Regions from separate parts of the Streptomyces sp. NPDC006510 genome, predicted to be linked through region 2. Evidence: riboswitches for the same ligand, from Rfam matches in the RefSeq annotation. Region 2 holds a riboswitch; each other region holds the start of a gene.
The links. Region 2 has a riboswitch for cobalamin ahead of ABZY11_RS25895 (cobalamin biosynthesis protein). Riboswitches for the same ligand answer to the same signal wherever they lie in the genome.
Positions count from the first base shown of each region.

Region 1: it holds a riboswitch for cobalamin, as region 2 does, so the genes downstream of both, ABZY11_RS40405 (iron ABC transporter permease) here and ABZY11_RS25895 (cobalamin biosynthesis protein) in region 2, are expected to answer to the same signal.
Region 3: it holds a riboswitch for cobalamin, as region 2 does, so the genes downstream of both, ABZY11_RS30840 (ribonucleoside-diphosphate reductase subunit alpha) here and ABZY11_RS25895 (cobalamin biosynthesis protein) in region 2, are expected to answer to the same signal.
Region 4: it holds a riboswitch for cobalamin, as region 2 does, so the genes downstream of both, ABZY11_RS34405 (CbtB-domain containing protein) here and ABZY11_RS25895 (cobalamin biosynthesis protein) in region 2, are expected to answer to the same signal.

Region 1 covers NZ_JBEXPH010000272.1:994-8,678, reverse strand. Annotated here, with positions in the region: gene cobM (precorrin-4 C(11)-methyltransferase) at 1-608, opposite strand, end outside; gene cbiE (precorrin-6y C5,15-methyltransferase (decarboxylating) subunit CbiE) at 605-1,867, opposite strand; gene ABZY11_RS40415 (ABC transporter substrate-binding protein) at 2,062-3,084, opposite strand; gene ABZY11_RS40410 (ABC transporter ATP-binding protein) at 3,100-3,885, opposite strand; gene ABZY11_RS40405 (iron ABC transporter permease) at 3,885-4,994, opposite strand; cobalamin riboswitch at 5,096-5,236, opposite strand; gene ABZY11_RS40400 (hypothetical protein) at 5,280-5,759, opposite strand; gene ABZY11_RS40395 (hypothetical protein) at 5,943-6,110, shown strand; gene ABZY11_RS40390 (GntR family transcriptional regulator) at 6,389-7,036, opposite strand; gene cynR (transcriptional regulator CynR) at 7,099-7,685, opposite strand, start outside.
Region 2 covers NZ_JBEXPH010000095.1:23,839-31,523, reverse strand. Annotated here, with positions in the region: gene ABZY11_RS25905 (inorganic phosphate transporter) at 144-1,415, shown strand; gene ABZY11_RS25900 (hypothetical protein) at 1,450-1,680, shown strand; cobalamin riboswitch at 1,832-1,963, shown strand; gene ABZY11_RS25895 (cobalamin biosynthesis protein) at 2,108-3,121, shown strand; gene ABZY11_RS25890 (cobyric acid synthase) at 3,118-4,635, shown strand; gene ABZY11_RS25885 (putative cobaltochelatase) at 4,694-6,712, shown strand; gene cobO (cob(I)yrinic acid a,c-diamide adenosyltransferase) at 6,712-7,311, shown strand; gene ABZY11_RS25875 (cobyrinate a,c-diamide synthase) at 7,322-7,685, shown strand, end outside.
Region 3 covers NZ_JBEXPH010000134.1:5,168-12,852, forward strand. Annotated here, with positions in the region: gene ABZY11_RS30830 (hypothetical protein) at 40-252, shown strand; gene ABZY11_RS30835 (ribonucleotide-diphosphate reductase subunit beta) at 284-1,300, opposite strand; gene ABZY11_RS30840 (ribonucleoside-diphosphate reductase subunit alpha) at 1,300-3,711, opposite strand; cobalamin riboswitch at 3,850-3,980, opposite strand; gene mctP (monocarboxylate uptake permease MctP) at 4,156-5,790, opposite strand; gene ABZY11_RS30850 (DUF3311 domain-containing protein) at 5,787-6,041, opposite strand; gene ABZY11_RS30855 (GntR family transcriptional regulator) at 6,264-7,028, opposite strand; gene ABZY11_RS30860 (extracellular solute-binding protein) at 7,308-7,685, shown strand, end outside.
Region 4 covers NZ_JBEXPH010000170.1:2,878-10,562, reverse strand. Annotated here, with positions in the region: partial or broken gene ABZY11_RS34430 (transposase family protein) at 200-391, shown strand; gene ABZY11_RS34425 (pirin family protein) at 427-1,392, opposite strand; gene ABZY11_RS34420 (tetratricopeptide repeat protein) at 1,569-1,952, shown strand; gene ABZY11_RS34415 (GNAT family N-acetyltransferase) at 2,057-2,563, shown strand; gene ABZY11_RS34410 (CbtA family protein) at 2,673-3,446, opposite strand; gene ABZY11_RS34405 (CbtB-domain containing protein) at 3,474-3,689, opposite strand; adenosylcobalamin (AdoCbl) riboswitch at 3,693-3,841, opposite strand; gene ABZY11_RS34400 (phosphoglycerate mutase family protein) at 3,951-4,544, shown strand; partial or broken gene ABZY11_RS34395 (glycoside hydrolase family 16 protein) at 4,733-5,587, shown strand; gene ABZY11_RS34390 (NAD(P)/FAD-dependent oxidoreductase) at 5,842-7,284, opposite strand; gene trxA (thioredoxin) at 7,399-7,685, shown strand, end outside.

The sequences.
Region 1 (7,685 bases), on a different contig from region 2:
CCACGCAGGATGACTTCGTCCGGACGTGAGGCCAGCGCCACGACGACGGCCGGGCAGTCGGCTCCGTAGTGCGGCAGCAGTTCCTCGACGACGCGGTCCACGTACTGCGCGGCGAGGTGCAGCACGATCAGGGCGCCGCTGCGGCCCAGCGTGGCCAGGTCCTCGCCCTCCGGCATCGCGGTCGCGCGGTTGGCCACCCGGGTGAGGATGACGGTCTGGCCGACGGTCGGTACGGTCAACTCCCGCTTGAGCGCCGCCGCCGCGGCCGCGAACGCGGGTACGCCGGGCACCACTTCGTAGGGCACCCCGGCCTCGTCGAGCCGACGCATCTGCTCATTGACCGCGCTGAACACCGAGGGATCGCCCGAGTGCAGCCGGGCCACGTCGTGGCCGGCCCGGTGCGCGGCGGTCAGCTCGGCGGTGATCTGGTCGATGTCGAGCTGCGCGGTGTCCACCAGGCGGGCGTCCGGGGGGCATTCGGCGAGCAGTTCCCGGGGCACCAGGCTGCCCGCGTACAGACACACCCCGCAGGAGGCGAGCGTGCGGGCGCCGCGCACGGTGATCAGGTCGGCCGCCCCGGGGCCCGCGCCGATGAAATACACGGTCATGTGTTGTCTCCTGGGTCTTGCGCGGGCTCTTGCGCTGAGCGTTCCGCATCGGGACTGATCGAGGGTTTGCGTACGGACCACTGGGTGACCGGCATGGCCTGCCGCCAGCCGGTGAAGCCGCCGACCGGCACGGCATGCGCGACCGCGAGCCGGACCAGGTCACCGCCGTGCCTGTGGTGTGCCTCGGCGAGCAGCGCCTCGGACTCCAGCGTGACCGTATTGGCGACCAGGCGTCCGCCGGCCGGCAGCGCGTCCCAGCAGGTGTCGAGAAGGCCGGGCGCGGTCAGCCCGCCGCCGATGAACACGGCATCAGGTGTGGGCAGTTCGGCCAGGTTTCCGGGGGCCCGGCCGGTGACCACACGCAGGGCAGGTACCCCGAGACGGTCGGCGTTGCGTGCGATGCGTTCGGCCCGCGCCGGATCGCGTTCCACGGTGATCGCCCGGCAGGACGGGTGGCTCCGCATCCATTCGATCGCGATGGACCCCGAGCCTCCGCCGATGTCCCACAGGAGTTCGCCGGGGGCGGGCGCGAGCACACCGAGGGTCGCGGCCCGGATGTGCCGCTTGGTGAGCTGCCCGTCGTGTTCGTACGCCTCGTCGGGCAGGCCCGGGACGGCACCGAGGCGCGGGGTGCCGGGGGCGCGCCGGCATTCGATCGCGATGATGTTCAGCGGGTCGCCCGGTGGGTGCGGCCAGTGGTCCGCGGTGCCCTCCACGCAGGCTTCGTCCGCTCCGCCGAGCTGTTCGAGCACGCGCAGACGACTCGGGCCGAAGCCCTGTTCGCGCAGCAGCCCGGCCACCGCGGCCGGAGTGCCGGCGTCCGCGCTGAGGGCCAGTACCCGTCGGCCGTCGTGCAGTGCGGCGGCCAGCCGGGCGGCGGGGCGGCCGACCAGGGTGACGACCTCGGTGTCCTCCAGCGGCCAGCCGATCCGGGCACAGGCGTAGGACACGGACGACGGGTGGGGCAGGATCCTCAGCGCGTCGGCGCCGAGCACTTCGGTGAGTGCCCGGCCGATGCCGTAGAACATCGGGTCGCCGCTGGCCAGGACGGCGATCCTGCTCCCGGCGTGCGCGGCGAGCAGGCCGGGGACGGCCGGCCGCAACGGCGAGGGCCACGGCACCCGTTGCCCCCGGCAGGCCGGCGGGAGCAGGTCGAGTTGCCGCCCGCCACCGATGAGAACCTGTGCGCCGGCCAGTTCCGCGCGCGCCGCGTCGGGCAGTCCCGCCCACCCGTCGGCGCCGATTCCCACGACGGTCACCGCAGGTGGGACGGGTTGTTCGGGTGGTGCGAGAGTCACGGCCGGTACCTCGGTGTTCAGGGGATGACGCAGCCGAACTCTACTGTCCGGCCATGATCGGGCGACGGCCAGGTGGCCGCCCCGAGCCTGCTCCAGGGTCTTTCTTTTGGATCAGGCCGGACCCCGCGAGCCCGGCCTGATCCGAACGAAAGGCCCTAGGCAGTCGCTTTCCTCAGATATGCGGCAAGTGAGCTGATGGCCGCGGGATTGCGCGGACTTTCCACCAGGTCCGCGTAATCGAGGACAAAGATGCGATCGTTCTTGATGGCCGAGACGTTCGCCAGCGGCGGATAGGACTTCAGGAATTTCTCCTTCTGCGCCGCGCCGGTGTCACCGTAGTCGTTGATCACGATCACCTCGGGGTCACGTTCGACCACGGTCTCCCAGCCCACCGTCACCCAGCTGTCCTTGAGGTCCTTCATGACGTGATCACCACCCGCCTTGGTGATGATGTCGTGCGGTCCGGCGTAGGCACCGGAGGTCAGCGGCTTGTCCCGCCCGTCGTCGTAGAGGAAGACCCGCGGGCGGTCAGCACCCTTCGGCGCCGCGGCCTGCGCTTCGGCCACCTGCTTCCGGAACGTCGCGATGAGGGTGTCCGCACGGTCCTCCACGTCGAATATCTTTCCCAGGTTCCGCAAATCGGTGTAGAGCGCATCGAGTGGCGCCATCACCCCGCGTGCTTTCCCGCGGCCGTTGCGGCACGACTCGCTCAGCAGATATGAGCCGATGCCCACTTTTCGGAGCTCGGCGGGAGTGAACCCGTCGCCCTCGTTGAATCCGTAGTTCCATCCTGCGAAGACCAGATCGGCACGGACGTCGAGGACCAGCTCCTTGTTGATGCTCTTCCTGGAAAGCCACTTGGTCCTTCGGTAGCCGTCCTTCCAGGGAACGGACGTGAGGTCGCCCTTGTCCTCGGGCATCACATAACCCGCCATGTGGACCTCGAGTCCGAGCGCGAACATGATCTCGGTGATGCCGACGTCATTGGTGACCACGCGCTGCGGGGCCTTGTCGTAGGTGTTCTGCCGGCCGCAGTTCTCGATGGTCACCGGATAGTGGTCCCCGGCTGTGCGAGCACCACTCCTCTCTTCCTGGCGAGGGGTGATTTCCGCACCGCAGCCGGTGAGGACCAGGACGGCGGAGAGCACGAGTGCGGCGGGGCGTACGGGGTTGGGCATGGGGGAAGCGACTCCTCAGGAATCGGATCGAGCGGGGCGGAGACGGTCGAAGAGCAGCTGTACGGCGCCGGTCTCCGGATGCGGGACGCGGTGTGCCCGTACGCCGAAGACCTCGGCCAGCAACTCGGGGGTGAGCACGTCGTGCGGAGCGCCGGACGCGACGATCCGCCCGCTGTCGATGACATGGAGCAGGTCGCAGTGGAGTGCGGCGAGATTGAGATCGTGCAGCGCGGTGAGGACGGTCAGCCCGCTGTCGCGTACCAGCGCCAGCACTTCCAGTTGCTGTGCGATGTCCAGATGGTTGGTCGGTTCGTCGAGCACCAGCAGCCGGGGCTGCTGTGCCAGGGCGCGGGCGATCAGCACCCGCTGCTTCTCGCCGCCGGAGAGGGTGAGGAAGCCGCGGTCGGCGAGGTGGCCGGCGCCGACTCCAGCGAGCGCGGTCCGGCACGCCTGCCGGTCCTCGTCGGTGGTCCGGCCCACCGACGACTGGTGCGGCAGCCGGCCCATCGCCACGACCTCGGCAACGGTGAAGTCGAATTCGGTGACCGCCTCCTGGGGCAGTGCGGCCAGCCGACGGGCGCCTTCGCGTGCGCTCATCGCGTACAGGTCCTCGCCGCCGAGCCGCACCGTGCCGGCCGAGGGACGCAGCGCCCGGTAGACGCAGCGCAACAGGGTGGACTTCCCACTGCCGTTGGGCCCGACGAGACCGACGAGCTGCCCCTCCGCCGCTCCCAGCGTGACCTCCTCCACCAGCCGCGCGCCGGCGATCTCGACCGTCAGATCCTCGATGTCGATCCGCATCACGCGCCTCCGAACGTGTAGGAACGACGGCGCATCAGCAGTACGAAGCACGGCACGCCGATGACCGCGGTCAGCACGCCCACCGGCAGTTCGGCGGGCGCGAGCACCACCCGGGAGAGGATGTCCACCCAGATCAGCAGAACAGCGCCCGCCAGTGGTGCGACGGCCAGCAGCCGGCGGTGGTCCGCGCCGACCAGCATCCGTACGGCGTGCGGCACCATCAGGCCGACGAAGCCGATCGCACCGCTCACCGCGACCACCGCCCCCGTGACGGCCGCGGAGACCAGGAACAACTCCTTGCGCAGCCGCCCCGCGTCCACGCCCAGCGCGGCCGCGGTCTCGTCGCCCATGGCGAGGGCGTTCAGCCGGCGCGCCGACCAGGCGAGGTGGGCGAGACCGCCGAGCACGGCCGCCGCGGCGATCGGCACGGAGGACCAGTTGGCTCCGCCGAGGCTGCCGAGCATCCACATCATCGCGGAGCGGGCGGCTTCACCGCGCTCGGCCGCGAAGACCATGAACGTGGTGACGGCCGAGAAGCCGTAGTACATCGCGGTGCCGGTCAGGACGAGCCGCACCGGGGTCAGACCGCGAGCGGTGCGTGCGATCGCGTACACCAGCATCATGGCGAGGAGCGCGGACAGGAACGCCGCCGTGGACAGCGCCCAGATGCCCAGCGCGCCGAAGGCTCCGAAGATGAGCACGGCGTTGGCGCCGACGGCCGCACCCGAGGAGATCCCGAGGACGAACGGGTCGGCGAGGGCATTGCGGACCATGGCCTGTACGGCGACGCCGATGGCCGCGAGTCCGGCCCCGACGACCGCGGCCAGCACAGCCCGCGGAAAGCGCAGTTCCCAGACGATGGTGTACGCCGGGACCTGGTCGGGGGTTATTCGGCCGCCGGTCAGCCCGGCCCACAGACAACGCAGCACTTCGCCCCAGGTGAGCCCCGACGCCCCGATCCCCGCCCCGCAGACGAGCGAGACCAGGAGCACGGCGCACAGGGTGATCAGGAGCAGCGGCAGTGACACACGCCGGGGCGGCGCGGGCCCTGATCCGGCGCGGGACGTGCGCGACGGCACGGCAGGTCTACGGTCGAGGGGTGTGGCCACGGGCGGATCGCTTTCGCCTCGGGCCGTGCACCTACGTGATCAAAGGAGCAGCCCGGACGCGGAGCGCCCTGCGCAGCACCACTCGCAGTCCACGGCGAATTGACAGGAGCCTTCACCACCGCGGGTAATCGGGCTTACGGGGCCACATGCCAGGCTCCGCCTACCGTTGCGGGTCAGCGCCGGATTTCGACCGGACTTCCCCCGCGGGGCACTCGCAGCTTAGCGTGAATGCCCTGATTCATCGTCAGAGGGTGATTCCGGTACGCCCCGGACCGCGCACGGCCGCTACTCGCGAGCCGCACCCGCTCTGCGCGCCGTGCGATGCGCCCGGTCCAGCACCAGCATCAGCAGGCCCGCGAACCCGGCGAGACCGGCCCCCGCGATCTGCTGCGGGCCGCTGACCCCTGCCTCGGACACCGAACCGACGTAGCCGATGCCCATCATGCCGATCAGGGCCCCGGACGGGACACCGCCGAGCAGGCGGCGCAACGCCACGCCGGTGGCCACCGTGATCCCGATGACGGCCAGGAACACGGTCGCCGTCACTCCGAACGCCCCCGACCCCATGTGGGCGGAGCCCACGAGCGAGACCACGCTCACCACGCATGCGGCCGGCCACAGGAGGGCCGTGACGGCGAGTGCCCATGCCCCTCGGCAGAAGGCGGCCCGCACGGTCGGATCGACGACCGCGGCAGCGTCCTGGAACTCGGCCCGGTTGCGGGTGCGGTACTCCGCCACGACGCGCGGGACGCAGAAGGCTGCCACGACACCGGCTGCCACTCCGACCCCGACCAGTAACCAACCGTTGGATCCACCCGCCCCGTCGGGCGGTGACACCGCCGCCCGGCAGAAGCCCTCGGTCACCGGAGCCGGCCCCCTGTCCCCCCACCGACGCGCCCCGGCCGGCGAACACGGCCACGTCACCTGTGACTGCACACGGAGCCGAGGTTGACGAAGACGAATACCGCGGCAAGGGCGCTGAGGAGAGCTCCGTGGCCGCTGGGGGGCTTGCAGGCGGTCGTGGACAAGGACCTCGCCTCGGCGGCTCCGGCCGCGGAACTCAAGGCGGACATGCTCGCGATGCCCACGGACGGCGACTTCGTCAGTGAGAACTGAGGGACGCCCGAACAGCGGGGACATTCTCACGGCATCACCGGAGGCGATCCCCCGACCGGCCTTTGCCGAAGGCGCGATGAAGCCGAAGGCCGACGCCGCCGTGCGGGTCGCCAGGGCCGGCGGGCGGGCGCTCGTCGGCCCGCTCGAACGGCTCGATGACCTTCTCGACCGGAACATCGGCACGGAGATCCGCCCGGATGTCCCGGACGGAATCGTCTACGTCCGAGCTCTCGGGGCGGCCCGTTGCCGTGCCCGCCGCCCCGGCCGGGCCGTTGCGTTCAGTCCTGGCGCTTGCGCCGCGCGGCAGCCGCGTGGCGGCCTGTCACCAGGTGTTTGCCGGCCAGCTTTTCGACGCCCACGACATCGCGCTCCGCGATCGCCCGGTACAGGCCCTCGTGCTCGTGTGCGACGCCTTCGAGGTCGTCGTGCTGCCCCAGCAGCCAGCGCATCCTGCTGCGGAGGGTGGTCTGGAGCTCGTTCAGGAGTTCGTTGTCGGCCAGCGCGGTCACCGTCTCGTGGAAGTCCGCGGCAGCCCGGCGGGCCCGTACGGCGTCCCCCTTGTCCGCCGCCTTCCGTTCGGCGTCGAGATCCGAGCGGAGCTTCTCGAGTCCCGCGCGGGTACGCCGTTGGGCGGCGAGCCGGAAGGTCAGCGTCTCAAGGGCCGCGCGGACCTCATCGAGGTCCTCGATGTCCGCAGGCGTGAACTCCCGCACAACGGCCCATGTCCGCGGCCTCGGCGTCACCAGCCCCTCGGTGACCAGTGCCTTCAGGGCCTCTCGGACGGGCAGCCTGCTCACCCCGAGCTCCGCGGCGAGCTCGCGCTCGACGAGCTTGCTGCCCGGCTCACGCACACCGTCGATGATCTCGTCACGCAGCAGGCGTGTGACCCGCTCCGACTCGGGCTCGAAGTCCTCAGACCCTGTCATGTCCTCAATTCTCTCATCACTCGGCGTCAGCATTCGGTATGCCGTCCGCGGTACGGGGGTGCTCAGACCGGTGCGTAGCCGCGTGCGCGGACCAGGTTGCGGGCGAGCCCGGTGAAGGCGCGTGCGGCGGCGCTCTCGTAGGCGCTCTCCCGGTGCAACAGGGTGGCGACACGGGCGGGCAGCGGAGGGTCGATGGGGATGGGCGTGAGGTGCGGGTGGTCGTCCGTGACCGCGTCGGGCAGCACGGCGGCCAGCAATCCGGTGCGCCGGACGATTTCCGTGAGGGCCTGGATCGTGTTGGCCTCCACCGCGATCGGCGGGCTGACGCGATGCTGGGCGAAGTAGCTGTCGATGTGAGTTCGGGTGGCGAAGTCGCTGCTGAGCAGCGCGAGTTGCTGATCGGCCAGGTCACGCACCGGCAGCGGCCGGTCGCCTCGGTCCCGGGCGTGGTGCGTGGCGACGACGAGGCTGAGGGTCTCGGTGAACAACGCGGTGGCGGTGATGCCTGGCGGATGGGATCCCGCGAAGGCGATCCCGAGGTCGAGATCGTCGGCCAGAAGGCTCGTTTCGATGCGGTCCTGCGTCATTTCCCGCAGCTCCAGCGTGATGCCGGGATGGTGCGTGTGCAGCGCCTCCACCAGCGGGCCGA
Region 2 (7,685 bases):
CCGGCCGCGCTCCCCGTCGCGGGAACAAACGGAATGACCCTGCTCCGCTTGGGAACACCCCAGCGCCCTGTCCAGTTCATCTTCCGTTCACCCAGGTTGCCTACGGTCCACGTGCCAATGACGTCGAACGATTGCCTGGGTAAATGGAACACATCACGCTGCTACTCGCGATTGTGATCGTGACAGCTCTAGTGTTCGATTTCACGAACGGTTTCCATGACACCGCGAACGCGATGGCGACCACCATCTCGACCGGTGCACTCAGACCGAAGACAGCGGTGGCCATGTCCGCCGTTCTCAATCTCGTCGGCGCGTTCCTGTCGGTGGAGGTCGCCAAGACGATCTCCGGCGGGATCATCAACGAGGACGGGTTGCGGACAGAAGTCATCTTCGCGGCACTCGTCGGCGCCATTCTGTGGAATCTGCTGACCTGGCTGGTCGGACTGCCGTCCAGCTCATCGCACGCACTGTTCGGCGGCCTGATCGGCGCGGCCGTGATGTCGGCGGGCTGGTCCTCCGTCAACGGCGGCACCGTCGTCACCAAGGTGCTGCTCCCCGCGGTCGCCGCCCCGATCGTCGCCGGACTGGCCGCGCTGCTGGCCACCCGGCTGACGTACCGGATCGGTGGGAAGGTCCGCAACGACGCCCAGGAGAAGGCCACCGCCAAGGGTTACCGCGCCGGCCAGATCGCCTCGGCCGGACTGGTCTCCCTCGCCCACGGCACCAACGACGCGCAGAAGACCATGGGCATCATCACCCTGGCCCTGGTCACCGGCGGTGTCCTGCACCCGGGCGCCAACCCGCCGGTCTGGGTCATCGTCTGCGCCGGTGCGGCCATCGCGCTCGGCACCTACCTGGGCGGCTGGCGCATCATCCGCACCATGGGCAGCGGCCTCACCGACCTCAAGCCGCCGCAGGGCTTCGCCGCCCAGACCAGTGCCGCCACGGTCATCCTGGCCTCCTCGCACCTCGGTTTCTCCCTCTCCACCACCCAGTCCTGCTCCGGCGCCGTGATGGGCGCGGGCCTCGGCCGCCAGGGCGGTGTGGTCCGCTGGTCCACCGCCACCCGGATGTTCGTCGCCTGGGGTCTGACCCTGCCGGCCGCGGGTCTGGTCGGCGCGGGCGCGGAGCTCCTCACCAAGCAGGGCACCTGGGGTGTCGTCGTCGTCGCGGCGCTGCTGGTCGTGGGCTCCGGTGCGATCTGGCTGGTGTCCCGCCGCAAGCCCGTCGGCCACGGCGATGTCGCGCCGGCGGACGGCGACGCCGAGCCCGCGGGCGTCGTCACCACGGCCATCGCCGCCGTCAGCCCGCCGCCCACCACGGCCGCGGCCCAGGCACCGGCGCAGAACCTCATGACCACCATTCCGGCCCCGGCCGGAACCACCCAGGACCCGGCGCGACCCGCCACCGTCTGAGCCGGCCGACAGGTCAGCCGTCTAAGGATTCAGCATGAACATCGACTGGGCAGCCCTCGGCTCCGTATTCGGCGTCTCCCTCGTTGTCACCGTCGCGCTGGTGGGCCTCTTCACCCTGGGCATCGTCGGCCTCTCCAAGCAGCCGGAACCGGCGGCGCAGGGCGGCTCCGGCGGCTCGCTGCTGCTGGCCCGCGCCGGCGCGTACGTCTGCTTCGCGCTGTGCGCGGCGGCCGTCGCGTACGGGATCTATCTGATCGTCGCCTGAGCCACACCCGCGCACGCTCCCCCGTCGGGCCGGACACCACAGGTGTCCGGCCCGATGTGGGTATCAGCACACTGCGCCGCCGCAGGTCAACAGCAGGTTGACGGGCGTTCGCAGAGCGTGGTGGACTGCCGGAGCCAATTACGGCGACAGCAGAGGAAGCCGGTGCGAATCCGGCGCGGTCCCGCCACTGTCACCGGGGAGCGGTCCCCCACACCGGAAGTCACGGCACGCGCGAGCGGGCTGGAAGGCCGGGGGAACCGCGGATCCGGGAGCCAGGAGACTCTCGTCGCCGGTCACGTCGAACCAGGGCGCGGACCCTGAGTGAGGACATATCGCCATGCCCGGCAGCCGTGCGTCCGCTGTTTCGGCGCTCTCGACGAGAGCCGCCTGTACGAAGGTCCTCCGAGGCGCGACGGCCGGCTGAGCCGTGCGAGCCGACCGCATCTTCGCGTACGGCGCCACGGCCGGTCTGATCGGCGATCTGCTGCTCGGTGACCCCCGCAGGGGGCACCCGGTCGCCGCCTTCGGGCGGGCCGCGGCGGGCGTCGAGCGCCGGCTGTGGCGCGACCACCGCGGGTGGGGCGCGCTGCACACCCTGGTCTGCGCCGGAGGCGCCGCGGGTGGTGCCGTGCTGATCACCCGTGCCGTGCGCCGCAGCCCCACCGCCTCCGTGGCACTGACCGCGGCCGCCACCTGGTCCGTCGTCGGCGGTACGTCCCTGGGGCGTGAGGCGCGGGCCATCGGCGGCGCCCTGGCGGCCGGTGACATCGATCTGGCCCGTGCGCGGCTGCCGCATCTGTGCGGGCGCGACCCGCAGTCCCTGGACGGACCGCAGATCGCCCGCGCCGTGGTGGAGTCCGTGGCGGAGAACACCTCGGACGCCGTGGTCGGCGCCCTGGTGTGGGGCGCGCTGGCCGGAGTCCCGGGGCTGGCCGGCTTCCGGGCCGCCAACACCCTCGACGCCATGGTCGGTCACAGATCGCCCCGTCACCGGCGCTACGGCTGGGCCTCGGCCCGGCTCGACGACCTCGCGGGCTGGCCCGGCGCCCGGCTCACGGCCCTGCTCGCCGTGGCCGCCGGGGGACGGCCGCGAGGAGCGGTCCGCGCCTGGCGGGCCGATGCCGCCAAGCACCCGAGCCCCAACGCGGGCCCGGTGGAGGCCTCGTTCGCGGGTGCGCTCGGCGTACGGCTCGGCGGGACCCTCGCGTACGGCGGCCGGGTCGAGCACCGCCCGGTGCTCAACGGGGAGACCGGCCGGGCGGTGGAGGTCGAGGACATCGAGCGCGCGGTGCGGCTGTCGCGCCGGGTGAGTGCGCTGGCCCTCGGCGTGTGCGTGGCGGGACGGCTCGGCGCGGCCCTCGCCGCACGCCGGATCGCGGAGCGCCGCATCGCCGGAACGAACGTGGCGGGACCTCGCATCGCAGGACGGAGAAGCACATGAGCGGCGGGCTGCTGGTCGCCGGAACCACTTCCGACGCGGGCAAGAGCGTCATCACGGCAGGCATCTGCCGCTGGCTCGTGCGCCGGGGCGTGAAGGTGGCGCCCTTCAAGGCGCAGAACATGTCGCTCAATTCGTTCGTCACCCGCGAGGGCGCCGAGATCGGGCGCGCCCAGGCCATGCAGGCCCAGGCGGCCCGCGTCGAGCCGACCGCGCTGATGAACCCGGTCCTGCTCAAGCCCGGCAGCGACCGCTCCAGCCAGGTCGTCCTGATGGGGAAGCCGGTCGGCGAGATGAGCGCACGCGGCTACCACGGGGGCCGGCAGGAGGCGCTTCTCTCCACGGTCGTGGACTGCCTGGAGCAGCTCCGGGGCACGTACGACGCGGTGATCTGCGAGGGGGCGGGCAGCCCGGCCGAGATCAATCTGCGGCGCACGGACATCGTGAACATGGGCATCGCACGGGCGGCGCGCTTCCCGGTGGTGGTCGTCGGCGACATCGACCGCGGTGGCGTCTTCGCCTCGTTCTTCGGTACCACGGCGCTGCTCGGCGCGGAGGACCAGTCGCTGATCGCCGGCTACCTCGTCAACAAGTTCCGCGGCGACGTGTCGCTGCTGGAGCCGGGCCTGGAGATGCTGCGGGACATCACCGGTCGGCCGACGTACGGGGTGCTGCCCTTCGCCCACGGCCTCGGCATCGACGAGGAGGACGGCCTGCGGGTCTCGTTGCGCGGAGCCGTGCGCGAGTCGGTTGTCGCGCCACCGCACGGCGAGGACGTGCTGCGCGTCGCGGTGTGCGCGGTGCCCCTGATGTCGAACTTCACCGATGTGGACGCGCTGGCCGCCGAACCCGGCGTCGTCGTCAGATTCGTGGACCGCGCCGAGGAGCTGTCCGACGCCGATCTCGTCGTCGTGCCGGGCACCCGCGGCACCGTGAAGGCGCTGGCCTGGCTGCGCGAGCGCGGCCTCGCCGACGCGCTGGTGCGGCGCGCGGCCGAGGGCCGGCCGGTGCTCGGCATCTGCGGCGGCTTCCAGATCCTCGGCGAACACATCGAGGACGAGGTCGAGTCCCGGGCCGGTCACGTCGACGGCCTGGGTCTGCTGCCGGTACGCATCCGCTTCGACCGCGAGAAGACCCTGGCCCGGCCCGTCGGCGAGTCGCTCGGCGCGCCGGTCGAGGGGTACGAGATCCACCACGGCGTGGCGGACGTACGCGGCGGCGAGGCGTTCCTGGACGGCTGCCGGGTCGACGCCGTGTGGGGCACCCACTGGCACGGTTCGCTGGAGAGCGACGAGTTCCGCCGCCGCTTCCTGACCGAGGTCGCGCGGGCCGCCGGCCGGCGTTTCGTCCCCGCTCCCGACACCGGTTTCGCGGCGCTGCGCGAGGAGCAGCTCGACCGCCTCGGCGATCTCGTCGAGGAACACGCGGACACCGACGCGTTGCTGCGGCTCATCGAGTCGGGCGCCCCGTCGGGGCTTCCCTTCATCGCCCCCGGAGCGCCCGGAGGACGCCGATGAACGGTGTGTCCCGAGGCCGCTTTTTTCATGCCCATTCATCCGCAGGAGGGATCGCCCCGTGAGCACGCATTTCCCGTTCACCGCCGTCGTCGGGCAGCAGGACCTGCAACTGGCCCTGCTTCTCAACTCCGTTGCGCCGAACATCGGTGGCGTGCTCGTACGGGGCGAGAAGGGCACCGCGAAGAGCACCGCCGTACGCGCGCTCTCGGCACTGCTGCCGGAGGTGGACGTCGTCTCCGGCTGCCGTTTCTCCTGCGATCCCGTGTCGCCGGACCCGGCGTGTCCCGACGGCCCCCATGAGATCGGGACCGGCGTGTCGCGGGACGCCCGGATGGTGGAACTGCCGGTCGGCGCGTCCGAGGACCGGCTCGTCGGGGCGCTCGACATCGAACGGGCGCTGGCGGAGGGCGTGAAGGCGTTCGAGCCGGGCCTGCTGGCCGACGCACATCGCGGGATTCTCTACGTCGACGAGGTCAACCTGCTCCACGACCATCTCGTGGACCTGTTGCTGGACGCGGCCGCCATGGGTGCCTCGTACGTCGAGCGCGAAGGTGTCTCCGTACGGCACGCGGCGCGTTTCCTGCTCGTCGGGACGATGAACCCCGAAGAGGGCGAGCTGCGGCCGCAGTTGCTCGACCGCTTCGGGCTGACCGTCGAGGTCGCCGCGTCCCGGGAGACCGATCAGCGGGTCGAGGTCGTACGGCGGCGGCTCGCCTTCGACGACGACCCCGCGGCCTTCGCCGCCAAGTGGGCCGACGACGAGGACGCGTTGCGGGCGAGGATCGTCGCCGCGCGTGCGCTGCTGCCCGAAGTGCGGCTCGGGGACGCGGCGTTGCGGCAGATCGCGGCCACCTGTGCAGCCTTCGAGGTCGACGGGATGCGCGCGGACATCGTGATGGCGCGGACGGCCACCGCACTGGCCGCCTGGGCGGGACGTACGGATGTGCTCGCCGAGGACGTGCGGCAGGCGGCCCTGCTCGCGCTCCCCCACCGGCGCCGGCGCAATCCGTTCGACGCGCCGGGCCTCGACGAGGACAAGCTCGACGACACGCTGGAGCAGAACAGCGGCGAGGACGACGACCCGGACCCGGACGGCCCCGGTGGCGGCGGCCGGCCCCCGCGGGGCGACGGCCCCGACACGCCGCCGCAGCCCGAGGGCGAGGCCGGCGACACGCCCGCGCCGTCCGTGCCCGGCCAGGGACAGGAACAGGGCCGGGGGCAGTCCGCCGGGAACGGTGAGCAGCAGCCAGTACGGGCTGCCGAGCCGTTCCGCACGAAGATGCTGAGCGTTCCCGGTCTGGGCGAGGGCGCGGCGGGGCGGCGGTCCCGGGCGCGTACCGAGCACGGGCGTACGACCGGCTCGCGGCGTCCGCAGGGTGCCCTGACCAAGCTGCACCTGGCGGCGACCGTGCAGGCCGCCGCCCCGCATCAGCGGGCGCGGGGGCGGTCCGGGCGCGGGCTGGTGGTCCGGCGGGACGATCTGCGGCAGGCGACGAGGGAGGGGCGCGAGGGGAATCTCGTGCTCTTCGTGGTGGACGCCTCCGGGTCGATGGCCGCCCGGCAGCGGATGGCCGCCGTGAAGGGTGCGGTCCTCTCGCTGCTGCTGGACGCGTACCAGCGGCGGGACAAGGTCGGGCTGATCACCTTCCGGGGCAAGGACGCCGAGGTGGCGCTGCCGCCGACCTCGTCGGTGGACGCGGCGGCGGCGCGGCTTGAGCAGCTGCCGACCGGCGGCCGCACCCCCGTCGCGGCCGGGCTGCTGAAGGCCCATGAGGTGCTGCGGGTGGAGCGGTTGCGTGATCCGTCACGGCGGCCGCTGCTGGTCGTGGTGACCGACGGGCGGGCGACCGGGGGGCCCGAGCCGGTGGCGCTGGCGTCCCGGGCGGCGCGGCTGCACGAGGCGGAGGGCATCGCCTCCGTCGTCGTGGACTGCGAGTCGGGACCGGTACGGCTCGGCCTCGCGGGAAGCCTCGCGCACGATCTCGGGGGCAGTGCCGTCACGCTCGACGAGCTGCGGGCCGACTCGATCGCCGGGCTCGTCAAGGACGTTCAGGAAACCAACAGGAGGGCTGCGTAATGCCGCAGGGACAGCCGACCACCGTGCCCGACGACGGGCTCACCACCCGTCAGCGCCGTAATCGTCCGCTGCTGATGGTGCACACCGGCATCGGCAAGGGGAAGTCGACCGCGGCCTTCGGGCTCGCGCTGCGGGCCTGGAATCAGGGGTGGCCCATCGGCGTCTTCCAGTTCGTCAAGTCGGCGAAGTGGAAGGTCGGCGAGGAGAACGCGCTGAAGGTCCTCGGCGCGAGCGGCGAGGGCGGCTCCGTCGTCTGGAACAAGATGGGCGAGGGCTGGTCGTGGGTGCAGCGCGACGACCAGCTGAACAACGAGGAGGCGGCGCGCGAGGGCTGGGAGCAGGTCAAGCGCGACCTGGCCGCCGAGACGTACCGGCTGTACGTCCTCGACGAGTTCGCGTACCCGATGCACTGGGGCTGGGTCGACACCGACGAGGTGATCGACGTGCTGCGCAACCGTCCCGGTGCGCAGCATGTGGTCATCACCGGGCGCAACGCACCGCAGAAGCTGCTGGACGCCGCCGACCTGGTGACCGAGATGTCGAAGGTCAAGCACCCGATGGACGCCGGTCAGAAGGGTCAACGGGGCATCGAATGGTGAGGGCCCGGCAGTGAACGTTCCTCGTCTGGTGATCGCCGCGCCTTCGTCGGGCAGCGGCAAGACCACCGTCGCCACGGGGCTGATGGCCGCCTTCGCGGGGCGGGGCCTCGCCGTGTCCCCGCACAAGGTCGGGCCCGACTACATCGACCCCGGCTATCACACGCTGGCCACGGGCCGGCCGGGGCGCAACCTCGACGCGTACATGTGCGGCCCCGACCGGGTCGCCCCGCTGTTCGCGCACGGGGCGCGGGGGTGCGACCTGGCGGTGGTCGAGGGCGTGATGGGGCTGTACGACGGCGCGTCGGGGCAGGGCGAACTGGCGTCGACCGCCCAGGTCGCGAAGGTGCTGCGGGCGCCCGTGGTGCTGGTGGTCG
Region 3 (7,685 bases), on a different contig from region 2:
CCACTGCCGCAATCCGTCCGCGCGGACGAGAGTAGAGCCATGAACACATTCCAGAACGTCCTGGGCATAGTCGCACTTATCGCTCTCGTCCTGTTGCCCACCCTCGTCGGGCTCGCCCGCGAGCGCCGCATCGACCGCGAGCTGCGCGCCGCGGAACGGGCCCGGAACGACGGACCGCCGGATACGGCGAGCGCCGCGCAGCCCGTGACGGCTGCGCGGCGCCCCTGCCTCAGAAGCTGGGCCAGGATCTAGCGCCCCTCGGCACTGGAAGCGCCCCTCGGTACTAGAAGTCGTCGTCGAAGGCGACCGAGCCCTCCACCGCCACCTGGTACGCGGACGGCCGGCGCTCGAAGAAGTTCGTCAGCTCCTGCACGCCCTGGAGCTCCATGAACGAGAACGGGTTCTCGGAGCCGTAGACCGCCGGGAAGCCCAGCCGGGTGAGCCGCTGGTCGGCGACGCACTCCAGGTACTGCCGCATCGACTCGGTGTTCATGCCGGGCAGGCCGTCACCGCACAGATCACGGCCGAACTGGAGCTCCGCGGCCACGGCCTCCTTCAGCATGTCGGTGACCTGCTGCTGGAGCTCGTCGTCGAAGAGGTCCGGCTCCTCCTTGCGGACGGTGTCCACGACCTCGAACGCGAAGTTCATGTGCATCGTCTCGTCACGGAACACCCAGTTGGTGCCCGTGGCGAGACCGTGCAGCAGACCCCGCGAGCGGAACCAGTAGACGTACGCGAACGCGCCGTAGAAGAACAGCCCCTCGATGCACGCCGCGAAGCAGATCAGGTTCAGCAGGAAGCGGCGGCGGTCGGCCTTCGTCTCCAGGCGCTCGATCTTCTCGACCGAATCCATCCACTTGAAGCAGAACTGCGCCTTCTCACGGATGGACGGGATCTCCTCGACCGCGTCGAACGCCGCCGCCCGGTCGTCCGGGTCGGGCAAGTAGGTGTCCAGCAGCGTCAGATAGAACTGGACGTGCACGGCCTCCTCGAAGAGCTGCCGCGACAGATACAGCCGCGCCTCGGGGGAGTTGATGTGCTTGTACAGCGTCAGCACGAGGTTGTTCGAGACGATCGAGTCACCCGTCGCGAAGAACGCGACCAGCCGGCCGATCATGTGCTGCTCGCCGGGGGACAGCTTGGCGAGGTCGGCGACGTCGGAGTGCAGATCGACCTCCTCCACCGTCCAGGTGTTCTTGATCGCGTCGCGGTAGCGCTCGTAGAAGTCCGGGTAGCGCATGGGCCGCAGGGTCAGTTCGAAGCCCGGGTCCAGCAGGTTCTTGTTCTCGGTGGTGCTCATTACTGGCAGGCCTCGCAGGACTCGGGGTTTTCGAGGGAGCAGGCGATCGCGTCCGCGTCGGGCGCCGAAGCCTGCTGTACGGGAATGGGGGCGGCGGCCGCGGCCTGGCCGGAGGCGGCACGGGCGATCCGGGTCGCCGGGCGCGAGCGCAGGTAGTACGTCGTCTTCAGCCCCTGCTTCCAGGCGTACGCGTACATCGAGGAGAGCTTGCCGATCGTCGGCGTCTCCAGGAACAGGTTCAGCGACTGGCTCTGGTCCAGGAACGGCGTACGGGCCGCCGCCATGTCGATCAGACCGCGCTGCGGGATCTCCCACGCCGTGCGGTACAGCGCCCGCACCTCCTCCGGGATCCAGGCGAAGCCCTGCACCGAACCGCTGGCCTCGCGCAGCGCCTCACGGGTGCGCGCGTCCCACACCCCGAGCTGCTTCAGCTCATCCACCAGATACGCGTTGACCTGGAGGAACTCACCGCTGAGCGTCTCGCGCTTGAACAGGTTGGAGACCTGCGGCTCGATGCACTCGTACACGCCCGCGATCGAGGCGATCGTCGCCGTCGGCGCGATGGCGAGCAGCAGCGAGTTGCGCATCCCGCTCTTCGCGACGCGGGCGCGCAGCGCCTCCCACCGCTCCGGCCAGTTCAGCTCGGTGTCGTAGTGGTCGGGGTGCAGCACACCGCGGGCGGCACGCGTCTGGGACCAGGCCGGCAGCGGACCGGACCTCTCGGCGAGGTCGCAGGACGACTCGTACGCGGCGAGCATGATCCGCTCGGAGATCTTCGTGGAGAGCGCGCGGGCCTCGGGGGAGTCGAAGGGCAGCCGCAGCTGGAAGAAGACGTCCTGGAGACCCATGGCGCCCAGGCCCACCGGGCGCCACTTCGCGTTGGAGCGGCCGGCCTGCTCGGTCGGGTAGAAGTTGATGTCGACGACCCGGTCCAGGAAGGTCACGGCGGTGCGGACGGTGGCGTCCAGCCGCTCCCAGTCGATGTCGCCGTCGGCGACGAACGCGCCGAGGTTGACCGAACCCAGGTTGCAGACGGCCGTCTCGCCGTCGTCGGTGACTTCGAGGATCTCGGTGCACAGATTCGACGAGTGGACGACGCTGCCCGGCTCGGCGGTCTGGTTCGCGGTCCGGTTGGAGGCGTCCTTGAACGTCATCCAGCCCTGGCCGGTCTGCGCGAGGGTGCGCATCATCCGGCCGTACAGCTCACGGGCCGGGAGCGACTTGCGGGCCAGCCCCGCGGCCTCCGCGGCCCGGTAGGCGGCGTCGAACTCCTCGCCCCACAGGTCGACCAGTCCGGGCACGTCGGCGGGCGAGAACAGCGACCACTCGCCGTCCGCGTCGACCCGGCGCATGAACTCGTCCGGGATCCAGTGCGCCAGGTTGAGGTTGTGCGTGCGCCGCTGGTCCTCACCCGTGTTGTCGCGCAGCTCCAGGAACTCCTCGATGTCCGCGTGCCAGGTCTCCAGGTAGACGGCGGCGGCACCCTTGCGGCGGCCCCCCTGGTTCACCGCGGCGACGGAGGCGTCGAGCGTCTTCAGGAACGGCACGATGCCGTTGGAGTGCCCGTTGGTGCCACGGATCAGCGAACCGCGGGAGCGGATGCGGGAGTACGACAGACCGATGCCGCCCGCGTGCTTCGAGAGCCGGGCCACCTGGTGGTAGCGGTCGTAGATCGAGTCGAGCTCGTCCAGCGGGGAGTCCAGCAGATAGCAGGAGGACATCTGCGGGTGCCGGGTGCCGGAGTTGAACAGCGTGGGGGAGGAGGGGAGGTAGTCGAGCCGGCTCATCAGCCCGTACAGCGCCGCCACTTCGTCCACGGCGCGCTGCGACTCGTCCTCGGCCAGCCCGGACGCGACCCGCAGCATGAAGTGCTGGGGCGTCTCGATGACCTGACGGGTGTGCGGGTGGCGCAGCAGATAGCGGCTGTGCAGGGTCCGCAGCCCGAAGTAGCCGAAGCGGTCGTCCGCGCCGTCGGCGAGCGCACGCTCCACCAGCGCGTCGAGTGCGGCCGCGTGGCGGGCGACGAACCCGGCGGTGCGGTCAGCGATCAGGCCCTCGCGGTGCCCGACGGCGACCGAGGCGGAGAAGGAGACCGCGCCCTGACCGGCCGCCTCGTCCGCGATGGTGAGGGTCAGGAGCCGGGCGGCGAGCCGGGAGTAGGCGGGGTCCTCGGAGATCAGCCCCGCGGCGGCCTCGGTGGCCAGCGACCGCAGCTCGGCCTCGTCCGCCCGCGCGCTGCGGCCGCGCAGCGCGGCAGCGGCGACCCGGCCGGGGTCGGTGTCGGGCAGATCGGCGGTCAGGTCGGTCAGGGTCCGCAGCAGTGCGGTTCCCGGTCCGTCCTGTGCGGCGGCCCCGGACTCGGCTGCTGCGGACGCGGCGACTGAAGCCGGATCGGCTGGCGCGATGGTCACGTGGTGCTCTCCCTCGCTCGGCTCTGGGCCGGCGGGGAACGGGGCAGCCGGACGGACGCACACCCGGGCAGGGCGGCACTCCGCACGGCGTCCACCGGCCCAACCGCGAGGCCCGGACGTCTGGGCATCCGGTTCGGTCGAGCCGGATGCGCTGCCGGCAGGTCATCGGACTGGCTCGGGGTGCACAAAAGCGCACTGAATACACCGTTGCGGGACAGTTCCGGATTCGCACCGGATTCCCCTGCGGCGACAGCGAGGATGAGCATACATGTGGGGGCTGCCCGATGAGGCAGCCCCCACATGTTGTGTCACTCGGTCGAGCCGGGCCCACAGAATGAGCCGTACGGCCCTTTCCCGGGCCGGTGGGCCCCGATCGTGCCGACGGCCCGCCGCGCCCCGCTGGAGGGGGCTCGACGGGCCGTCGGCAGGCCGTGGGCCGCGTCGTCAGTGACCGCCCGGCGCCCCCGCCGTGGCCGGCGGGAGCTTCGTGCTGACACCCGGGTCGCCCGCGTCGGCGGTGTAGTCGGCCGGGGAGGTCTCGTCGATCCCGGCGGGCGCCTTCATAGCGTTCAGGACGAAGGTGAGCGCCACCGTCACCACCACGTTCAGCACGAACGCGGTGAGGCCGATGTAGCCGATCTCGCCGATCCCCGGGATCTCCTTGGACGAGCCGCCGAAGTGCGCCTGGGTCGGGCTGGCGACACCGTACGCGGCGACCGTCCCGTACACCATGCCGACCGCCCAGCCCGCGAGCAGCGCCCAGCGGTGGAACCAGCGGGTGAACAGGCCGCCGACCAGGGCCGGCATCGTCTGGAGGATCCAGATGCCGCCGAGCAGCTGGAAGTTGATCGCGACCGTCTTGTCCATGGTGAGGACGAAGGCGAGCGCGCCGACCTTGACCAGCAGCGACACCAGCTTGGAGACCTTGGTCTCCTGCTCCGGGGTCGCGTCCGGCTTCAGGAAGTCCTTGTAGATGTTGCGGGTGAAGAGGTTCGCCGCGGCGATCGACATGATCGCGGCGGGCACCAGCGCGCCGATGCCGATGGCGGCGAACGCGACGCCCGCGAACCAGTCCGGGAACATGTTCTCGAACAGCTGGGGAATGGCCAGCTGACCGTTGTCCACCTTGATCCCGGCGGCGATGGCCATGAAGCCGAGCAGCGCCAGCAGACCCAGCATCAGCGAGTACAGCGGCAGGATCGTGGTGTTGCGCCGGATCACGTTGCGGCTGCGGCTGGAGAGTGTCGCCGTGATCGAGTGCGGATACATGAACAGCGCCAGCGCCGAGCCCAGCGCCAGGGTGGCGTACCCCCAATGGCCCGCCTCGCCCGGCGCGAGCGCGCCGCGCGGCTTGCCGGTGGCCGGGTTGGTCTGCGAGAACGCCTCGCCCGCCTTGGCGAAGATGTCGTCGAAGCCGCCGAGCTTGATCGGGATGTAGATGATCGCCACCGCGATGACCAGGTAGATCAGCCCGTCCTTGACGAACGCGATCAGCGCGGGCGCCCGCAGACCGGACGAGTAGGTGTACGCGGCGAGCACCGCGAACGCGATCAGCAGCGGCAGGTCCTTGATGAACCAGTGGGTGTTCTCGCCGCCGCCGACGCCCATCACGTCCAGCACCGCCTGGATGCCGACGAGCTGGAGCGCGATGTACGGCATCGTGGCGAGGATGCCGGTGACGGCGACCGCCAGCGAGAGGCCCTTCGAGCCGAAGCGCCCGCGCACGAAGTCCGAGGTGGTGACGTACCCGTGCTTGTGCGAGACCGACCACAGCCGCGGCAGGAAGGTGAAGATCAATGGATACACGAGGATCGTGTACGGCACGGCGAAGAAGCCCGCTGCGCCCGCCGCGTAGATCGCCGCGGGAACGGCGACGAAGGTGTACGCGGTGTACAGGTCGCCGCCGAGCAGGAACCAGGTGACCCAGGTGCCGAACGACCGTCCGCCCAGGCCCCATTCGTCGAGGCTGGCCTCGTTCTCGGCCTTGCGCCAGCGCGCCGCCAGGAAGCCCATGACCGTGACGGCCACGAAGAAGAAGATGAAGACGCCGAGCGCGACGCCGTTCACGCCGTCCTTCATGCCGACTCACCTCCCTTGCGGGCGCGCTGGTCACGCTGCCACAGCTTGTACGCGACCATCGTGAGCGCGGTGGAGATCAGCACCCAGAGCATCTGGTACCAGTAGAAGAACGGAATGCCGATGAAGGTGGGGTCCACCTTCGCGTACGAACTCACCCAGAGCATCGCCACGAACGGCGCGATGAGACAGAGGGCGATGACCACCCGGACCGGTGTGACGGTCGGTGGCTTTCCTTCTGGGTCTGCTGGCATGCGGCGACTCCGTCCCCTCGCTGATCACCTTGTAATGCGCAGGAAATCTAGGGGAGGCTTCCGGTCACCGTCACCCCCTGCCCGCATTGCGGTCCGGCAACGGTCCGTCAAGCGGGTACGTATGTTCGCAATCTCTCCAGACGTACGACAGTTGGTCCGCACCAAGGCAGGCGAAAGGCCCCCGCGGAGTGATGCCTTCCACGGGGGCCGCGAGCGCCGGGCTCAGTCCGTGGGCCGCTTCAGGCGCGCCACGAACTTGTACCGGTCGCCGCGGTAGACCGAGCGCACCCACTCCACCGGCTCGCCCTGTCCGTCGAGCGAGTGCCGGGAGAGCATCAGCATCGGCAGGCCCACGTCCGTACCGAGCAGACCGGCCTCGCGCGGCGTGGCCAGCGAGGTCTCGATGGTCTCCTCGGCCTCGGCCAGCCGTACGTCGTACACCTCCGCCAGCGCGGTGTAGAGGGAGGTGTACTTCACCAGTGAACGGCGCAGCGCGGGAAAGCGTTTGGCCGAAAGGTGCGTGGTCTCGATCGCCATCGGCTCACCGCTGGCCAGCCGCAGCCGCTCGATCCGCAGCACCCGGCCGCCCGTGGTGATGTCGAGCAGCCCCGCGAGCGTGTCGTCGGCCGTCACATAGCCGATGTCCAGCAGCTGGGAGGTCGGTTCGAGGCCCTGGGCGCGCATGTCCTCGGTGTACGAGGTGAGTTGCAGGGCCTGCGAGACCTTCGGCTTGGCCACGAAGGTGCCCTTGCCCTGGATGCGCTCCAGCCGACCCTCGACGACCAGCTCCTGGAGCGCCTGGCGCACGGTGGTGCGCGAGGTGTCGAACTCGGCGGCCAGGGTCCGCTCCGGCGGCACGGGGGTGCCCGGCGGCATGGTGTCCGTCATGTCGAGCAGATGTCGCTTCAGCCGGTAGTACTTCGGGACGCGCGCCGTCCGCGTGGCCGCGCCCGTCTCGTTCTCCGTACTGCCCCCGTCGGCACCCATGGTCCGCCTTCCCGACGCTTGCGTTGCTGCCGTCACCGGCTCCTCCGTCTGTCGCGGCTCACATGGTGGCACGGTCCGGTCACGGCTGGTCGCCCTCCCTTAGGTGTCGGTCCTATAACGGACGCGAGTGCACTTCTTATACACCCTTGACACCCCTAAAGGTCTAGGCCAAGCTCCCGGTACTGGTCTAAACCATTAAAGACCAGGTCCAGCCCCAGCAGTACTCGTCGAATGTCTTCGCGGTGGGCGGGGTTGCAGTTTCCCTGAGGAGGGTTTGGCGTGAAGCGCAAGCTCATCGCGGCGATCGGCGTCGCGGGCATGATGATCGGCCTCGCGGCGTGTGGGTCCGACGACGGCGGCGACAGCGGCAAGAAGGCCGGTCCGGACGCGTACAAGGGCCAGACCCTGACGGTGTGGACGATGTCCGGCTCGAACCCGGACGGGTGGACCAAGACGGTCACCGAGGAGTTCGAGAAGAAGACCAAGGCCAAGCTGAAGATCGAAGTCCAGGACTGGAACGGCATTCAGCAGAAGGTCACCACCGCCCTCTCCGAGTCCAACCCGCCGGACGTCCTGGAGATCGGCAACACTCAGACCCCGGCGTACGCCAAGACCGGTGGTCTTGCCGAGCTCGGTGACCTGAAGCAGGAGATCGGC
Region 4 (7,685 bases), on a different contig from region 2:
GTACGGGCGATTCAAGCTCGACATGAGTCCGCACCCGGAGATCCCATGCCTCGCCGCTCCCAGGCCACGCACCGTGCCCGGGAGCGGCGACGGTCGACGGCCCCCATCTCTCCGCAGTCGACGCACTGGTGCCGCGGACGGTCGCCGTGGTTCAGCCGCTGATAAGCAGGCACTGCAAACCGGGCGCCCGTCCTCGACGAAGGCGTTCGTGATCCTGGACGGCACCCTCCTGCAGATCGACCGGATCGCCGCCGACACTCCGTACTACTCCGGGGGGCGCGAGCGCCACGGCATGAACGTCCAGGTCCTCACCGATCCCTTCGGACGTCTGATCCGGGCGTCTGCGGCGCTGCCCGGCTCGACCCGCGATCTGACCGCCGCCCGAGCGCACGCAACGGGGAGCGTCGGAGGGCACGTCACCCCAGGTCAGCGCACCCGTCCCCGCGGTTTCAGCGCCACCGGCGGCAGTGCGGGAGCAGGCAGCCGGCCGCCGTCGTAGCCGTGCACCTCACCAAAGCGGGAGCCCTCCGCCCACGCCTGCCGGGCCTCCTCGATCTCCTCGTGGGACCGCCCGATGAAGTTCCACCACATGACGATCTCCTCCTCGAAGGGCTCGCCACCGAGGAGCATGAGGCCCGCGTCGGAGTCCGCGCGCAAGGGAAGTGCGGTGCGGCCGCAGCCGAGGTAGAGCATGGAACCGGGAAGCACTGGCACGCCGTCGACCTCGGCCTGGCCGGACATGGAGAGCACCGCGTACTCGAAGTCCGGGTCGAGCGGCAGTCGGGCCTCAGCGCCGGCGGCCAGGGCGATGTCGGCGCCGACGATCGGGGTGTACGCGGTGCCGGGCGAGGCGGTGCCGTCGAGTTCGCCCAGGATCAGGGTGGCGGTGAGGCCGGGGGCCGAGACGGTCGGCAGGTCGGTGTGGTGCTGGAAGTGGGGCTCGACATGGCGGTGGGCGTCCGGCAGGGCGACCCAGAGCTGGGCGCCGTGCAGAAACCTCGCGTGGGCCTTCGGGCTCTCCTCGGAGTGGCTGATGGCCCGGCCGGAGGTCATCAGTCCCAGTTCGCGCGGGCGGATCGTGCGGAGACTGCCGAGGCTGTCCCGGTGCAGGACCTCGCCGTCGTGCAGCCAGCTGACCGTCTGCAGGCCCATGTGAGGGTGGGGCGGCACTTGCATCCCGGGTTCGCCCGCGATGTCGTCGGGGCCGTAATGATCGACAAAGGCCCAGGCTCCGACCATCCGGCGGCCCAGGTTGGGCAGCAGCCTGCGGACCTCGGTGGACTCGCCCAGCCGGACGTGGCGGGGTGTGAGGAGTTCACGTACGGGCTCGGCGACGACGAAGCCCCGCCCTCCGCAGACGGAGAGTGCGGCCTGGCGATCGAGATTGCTCATGGCGCTCAACCTATTCCTGTGCGGGCCCGTGAGTACTGGTACCCACGCCGACAATTTAGTGGAATATTCAATCATCACTCGGCGTTCCGGCAATCGCAGGGTGGTCGAGCGACAGCTGGGCCGGCGGTTGGACGGAGCCGGGCACGATCCGGACGGTCCGTGACAGAGGAGGGCAAGTGAGCGACACCTACTACGAGTTCGGTACGGCTGCCGATCGCTGGGACCGTGCGCAGATGTTCTTCGAGGCGAAGGAGTACATGACCGCGGCCCGGATCCTGGAGGGGCTGGTGGAGGAGGTCCCGGAGCAGGTGTCGCCGCGTCTGCTGCTGGCCCGGACCTACTACCACTCGGCACGGCTCGGCAAGGCCGAGACGGAGCTGCGGGCGGTGCTGGAGCGCGACCCGGTCGAGCACTATGCGCGGCTGATGCTGGGCCGCACCCTTGAGCGCCAGGGGCGGAGCGCGGAGGCGGCCGGTCATCTGCGGATGGCGGCGGCGTTCTCCGGGGACTTCGACTTCGATGCGGGCCGGAAGGACAGCCAGGGTCCTGCCGCCGGGTGAGTCCGGGAGGAGCCCGACGAGCCCTCCGGACCCCCGCGGTCGGCGGGCGTCTCCCGGTCAATTCGGATGACGTCCGCCCGGCCCGCGTGATACTTCACTCGCCCATGACCGATCTTGAGACCCCGCGCCTCCTGCTCCACCCGATGAACGCCTCCGACGCCTTGCGGGTGGTGTCGGGCACGCCGGGAGACGGGGCCCTCTGGGCGCCCGGCTACCCGTCCCCCGGCGAGGTGGCCGCGGCCGGGCGCTTCCTCGACACCTGTGCGACGACCGGCGACCCCAGCCCCTTCGGCTCGTACGAGATACGCCGGCGCACGGACGGACTGGTGATCGGCGGAATGGGATTCCACGGCGCGCCGGACGAGAACAGGCACGTCACGATCGGTTACGGCCTGGTCCCCTCGGCCCAGGGGATGGGTTACGCCTCCGAGGCCTTGCGCGCCCTGCTCCTGTTCGCCCGTGATCAGGGGGTGAGCTGTGTGCACGGTGACACCGACCTGGGCAACATCGCGTCCCAGCGCGTCATGGAAGCCGCCGGCATGCACCTGGTGAAGGAGGACGAGCGGTTGAAGCACTACCGGATCGACTGGGTCCCGCAGACCGGGGAGTGACCCGTGGCCGTCGAGCGCCGGACCGGCCGGTGCGCGGCAGCGGAACGCCGGAACCCCGCCGGGAGCTCCCGGCGGGGTTCCGCTCATCGGCCCGCAGGCGTTGATCCGGTCAGCCGGCCGCCGGAGCTGCCCGGTTCGCGGGGCCGTTTCCTGTTGTGACGGTGCCGGTCCCCGGCGCGAGCAGCCGGTCCGTCAGAGCGCCGAAGACGAGACCGAAGGTCACCCAGAGGGTGGCCTGCACGGCGAGGGTGCTCAGACGGAACTCCCACAGCAGGGCGGCCGGGAAGTCCTTGCCCACTTCGTTGTACGAGGGCAGGAACGCGTAGGCGAGCCCGATCACCAGGAGGTAGGCGGCGGTTGCCGTGATCGTCGCGTTCCAGTTGCCCAGCCCGTGAGCCAGCCGCCTGCCGAGAATGACCGCGGCGACGGCCAGCAGCACGCTCAGGGCGACCATGAGGAAGAACAGCGCGGTACGCCGGCCGATGGTGTCGGGGTTGCCGACGGCAGGTGGGTTGGCCGGGTACTTCAGGAACGGCACGACGTACACCGTCAGCAGGGCCGCACCCGCGATCAGGGCGGCCGTGGCCCGCGGGCCGAATCTGCCGATCCGGCCGAGGGCGTAGCAGAAGACGAGGGCGGCGATACCGCCGACCGCCACACCGAAGACCAGTACCCCGGTGGCGAGGCCGACGGTGGACTGCACGGTGCGGCTGACCAGCTCCTCGCCGCCGTCATGGTGGTGGTTGTGCGACTCCTCAAGGGCGATGGCCGCGTCCACACGCGACTCGCCGAGGAAGTAGGCGACGAGCAGAGCGAGCACACCCGCGGCGAGGCCGGCCAGCATGCCGCGGACGAGCAGAGCTCTGACAGATATGGAGTTCATGAGGTTTCCCCTGGATCGGACGGTACGTCAGTGGCAGGGGAAACCGAGGAGGTGGCGGCCGTCGTGGACCCACTCGTGGACACCTTCGCCGGAAATGACCGCGGTGGCGCCCTGCTCGGCGCCGACGAAGTACAGCAGTACGAGCATGAGGATGCCGAAGAAGACCGCCCAAGGGGCAATGGCCTTCGGGGAGATGGGAGTGATCGCCGGTACGGCGGTGGGGGGCGCAACGGTCTGTGCCATGGCAGAACCTCCTGAGGGAACACGCGTCCCGATCGTGGTGCCTGAGGCGTAGGTGCCGGGTCTGACTTCCCGCGCGGAGGCGGGTTCACAGTGGCGCGACCGTGCCGGATTCTCACCGGACTTCCGTCGCACCTACGCCATGTTCGTCGTGACGATACTCCTTGGAGGCGGCCCCTGCCATGGTGCCGACGGCGAACCGGACCGCCCGGATGCCATGGTGGGCACACCCGAGGGGCCAGAGTTCAAGGAGTTGACCCGGTCATGGCGATACAGGTGATGTTGATCTCACCGGCGCTCAACGCCGCGCTGCGCGAGGCCCGTTTCGACGGTGACGCACCGCTCGACGCGGCCGGGGCCCGCCACGCCCGGGCCGTCGCGTCAGCGGTGCCCGCCGCCGACCGGTATCTGCGCGGGCCGTCCGAGCGATGCGCCGGGACTGCCGACGCGTTGGGGCTTCGCGCCGGGCCCGAACCGGCCGTCCGTGGCTGGGACATGGGCCGGTGGAGCGGCCGACGGCTGGCAGCGGTGAGCGCGGCCGAGCCGGAGGCGGTCTCGGCCTGGCTGACCGACCCTGCGGCAACTCCCCATGGTGGCGAGTCCCTGCTGGAGCTCTGCGCCCGGACCGGACGCTGGCTGGAGACACTGGAGTCCACCGAGGGCGACGAGGGCCACCGCGTACTGGGGGTCGTCGAGCCGGCGGTGGTGCGGGCGGTGGTCGTCGTGGCACTCGCCCTGCCGGTGGAGGCGTACTGGCGGCTGGATGTCGCCCCACTCACACTGACCGGGCTCGGTGGACGGGCCGGCCGGTGGAACCTTCGGTGCGGACAGCCGCTGTCCCCCGCACCGGGCGACTGATCCCGGACCCCCCTCGCGCAACCGCTGGATGCAAGAAGTGTGGTCCGTACCAAGGTCTTGACACCGCTTTGGTTCACTTCTTAAATCACATACAGAACCAAGACCTCTCCCTGCTCCCCCCACAACGAGCATTTGTCATATGCATGGCAAAAGCTCGACTGCTCCATTCCGCACGGGAAGGAAACCCCATGACCTCCCCCCGCCTCCCCCGCCGCCTGCTCGTGGCCGCGATCTCCGTACTCACCCTCGTATCGGCCTCTTCCGGTCTCGCGGCCGGAACGCCCGCGCCCGGAGCCCGGGCCGCGGCAGCAACGTTCACCGATGACTTCGCCGGCCCCGCCGGCTCCGCCGTGGACAGCGCCAAGTGGCAGACCGAGACCGGCGACAACGTCAACAACCATGAACGGCAGTACTACACGGCCGGGAACAGCAACGCGGCACTCGACGGCCAGGGCCATCTGGTCATCACCGCGCGCCGCGAGAGTCCGAACAACTACCAGTGCTGGTACGGCACTTGTGAGTACACCTCGGCACGGCTGAACACCTCCGGCAAGTTCACCCAGACATACGGGCACGTCGAGGCGAGGATGAAGGTGCCGCGCGGTCAGGGCATGTGGCCGGCCTTCTGGATGCTGGGCGACGACATCGGCCAGGTCGGCTGGCCCGACTCGGGCGAGATCGACGTCATGGAGAACGTCGGATTCGAACCGTCCACGGTCCACGGCACGTTGCACGGGCCGGGCTACTCCGGTTCCGGTGGCATCGGCGCCGCCTACACCCTGCCCGGCGGCCAGGCGTTCGCCGACGACTTCCACACCTTCGCGGTCGACTGGGCGCCCGGCTCGGTGACCTGGTCGGTGGACGGAAACGTCTACCAGCGCCGTACGCCCGCCGACCTCGGGGGCAACGCCTGGGTGTTCGACAAGCCCTTCTTCCTGATCCTGAACCTCGCGGTGGGCGGCTACTGGCCGGGCGACCCCGACGGCAGCACCTCCTTCCCGCAGCAACTCGTCGTCGACCACGTGCGCGTCACCACCAGCGATCTCCGGCCGCCGGCCTGACCGTTCGGCCGGGTCCGGTCCGTCGGCCCCTGCCGGTGAGTCCTGGTCACAGCATCCGCAGCGACTGGTTGCGGCCGCCCCGCCCGCCGAGGATGGCGAGCGAACGCGTCGCCATCGCCCGCGCCCTCGCACCGTCGCCCGGCATCCTGTTGTGCGACGCGCCCGGCACCCGTACACGAAGTCGCTGCTGGCGGCCGTCGTCACGGCCGGTACGGATGCCGCCCCGTATCGAGGGCCTACGCGTCCCGGTACGCCTCCAGCAGGCGCAGCCAGACCTCGCTGATCGTCGGGTACGCGGGTACGGCGTGCCACAGCCGGTCGATGGGGACCTCGCCCGCGACCGCGATCGTCGCCGAGTGCAGCAGCTCGCCGATGCCCGGTCCGACGAAGGTGACACCGAGCAGGACCTCCCGGTCGAGGTCCACGACCATGCGGGCGCGGCCCCGGTATCCGTCCGCGTACAGGCCGGAACCGGCCACCGCGGCGAGGTCGTGATCGACGGCCCGCACCCGGTGGCCGGCCCGCTCGGCCTCGGCGAGGGTGAGGCCGACCGAGGCGGCCTCCGGGTCGGTGAAGACGACCTGGGGGACGGCCGCATGGTCGGCGGTGGCGGCGTGGGCGCCCCAGCGGTCGGTCTCCAGCAGCGGTACGTCGGCGGCGCGGGCGGCGATCGCGGCGCCCGCGATGCGTGCCTGGTACTTGCCCTGGTGGGTGAGGAGCGCCCGGTGGTTGGCATCGCCGACCGCGTAGAGCCAGGTGGTGCCCTCGACGCGGCAGCTGTCGTCGACGGGGAGCCAGGTGCCGGGCTCCAGGCCCACCGTTTCCAGTCCGAGGTCGTCGGTGCGCGGGGCCCGGCCGGTGGCGAAGAGGATCTCGTCGGCCTCGATGCGTCCGCCGCCGTCCAGTTCCACGGTGACCGGGCCGTCCGGCACCGCGCGCCGTACGGCGGCGACCGAGGCCCCGGTGCGGATGTCGGCGCCCGCCTCGGTGAGGGCCTGCCCGACCAGTTCGCCGGCGAAGGGCTCCATCTTCGGCAGGAGGCCCTTGCCGCGGATCAGCATCGTCACCCGGGCGCCGAGGGCCTGCCAGACGGTGGCCATCTCCACGCCGACCACGCCGCCGCCGACGATCACGAGGCGGCCGGGTACCTTCCTGGCACTCGTCGCCTCCCGGCTGGTCCAGGGCCTGACCCCGTCGATGCCGGGCAGGTCGGGGACGACGGCGCGGCTGCCGGTGCAGACGGCGACGGCATGGCGGGCGGTGAGCCGGTGTTCCGTGCCGTCGGGCGCGGTGACGGACACCGCCTTCTCGCCGGTGAGCCTGCCCCGGCCCCGGTAGATGTCCGCGCCGATGCCCTCCAGCCAGGCGACCTGTCCGTCGTCCTTCCAGTGCGATGCGTACGCGTCACGGTGGGCGAGGACCGCGGCGGTGTCCAGCGGCCCCTGCACGGCGTCGCTGAGGCCCGGGACGCGGCGGGCGTCGGCGCGGGCGACCACCGGGCGCAGCAGGGCCTTGCTGGGCATGCAGGCCCAGTAGGAGCACTCGCCGCCGATCAGCTCCGACTCGACGACCGCCGTGCTCAGTCCGGCGGCACGGGCCCGGTCGGCGACGTTCTCACCCACCGGACCCGCTCCGATCACCACGACGTCGTACTCGGCGTTCAGGGAAGCATCTGTCATGGGGACAGTCTGGTCGTGGGTGTGCGCGACGGCCACATGGGCAGGCGGAATAGCGCAGGTGCAGGCACCGTTGTTCGGACAGTTCCGAGCGGGCACAGGAAGAGGTAACAGACAATGAGCACCATTGAGCTCACCAAGGAAAACTTCGATCAGGTCGTCAGTGACAACGACTTCGTCCTGATCGACTTCTGGGCTTCCTGGTGCGGCCCGTGCCGGCAGTTCGCGCCGGTCTACGATGCGGCTTCGGAGCGCCACGACGACCTGGTCTTCGCCAAGGTCGACACCGAGGCGCAGCAGGAGCTCGCGGCGGCCTTCGAGATCCGCTCCATTCCCACGCTGATGATCGTCCGGGAGAACGTGGCGGTGTTCGCGCAGCCCGGAGCGCTGCCGGAGGCAGCGCT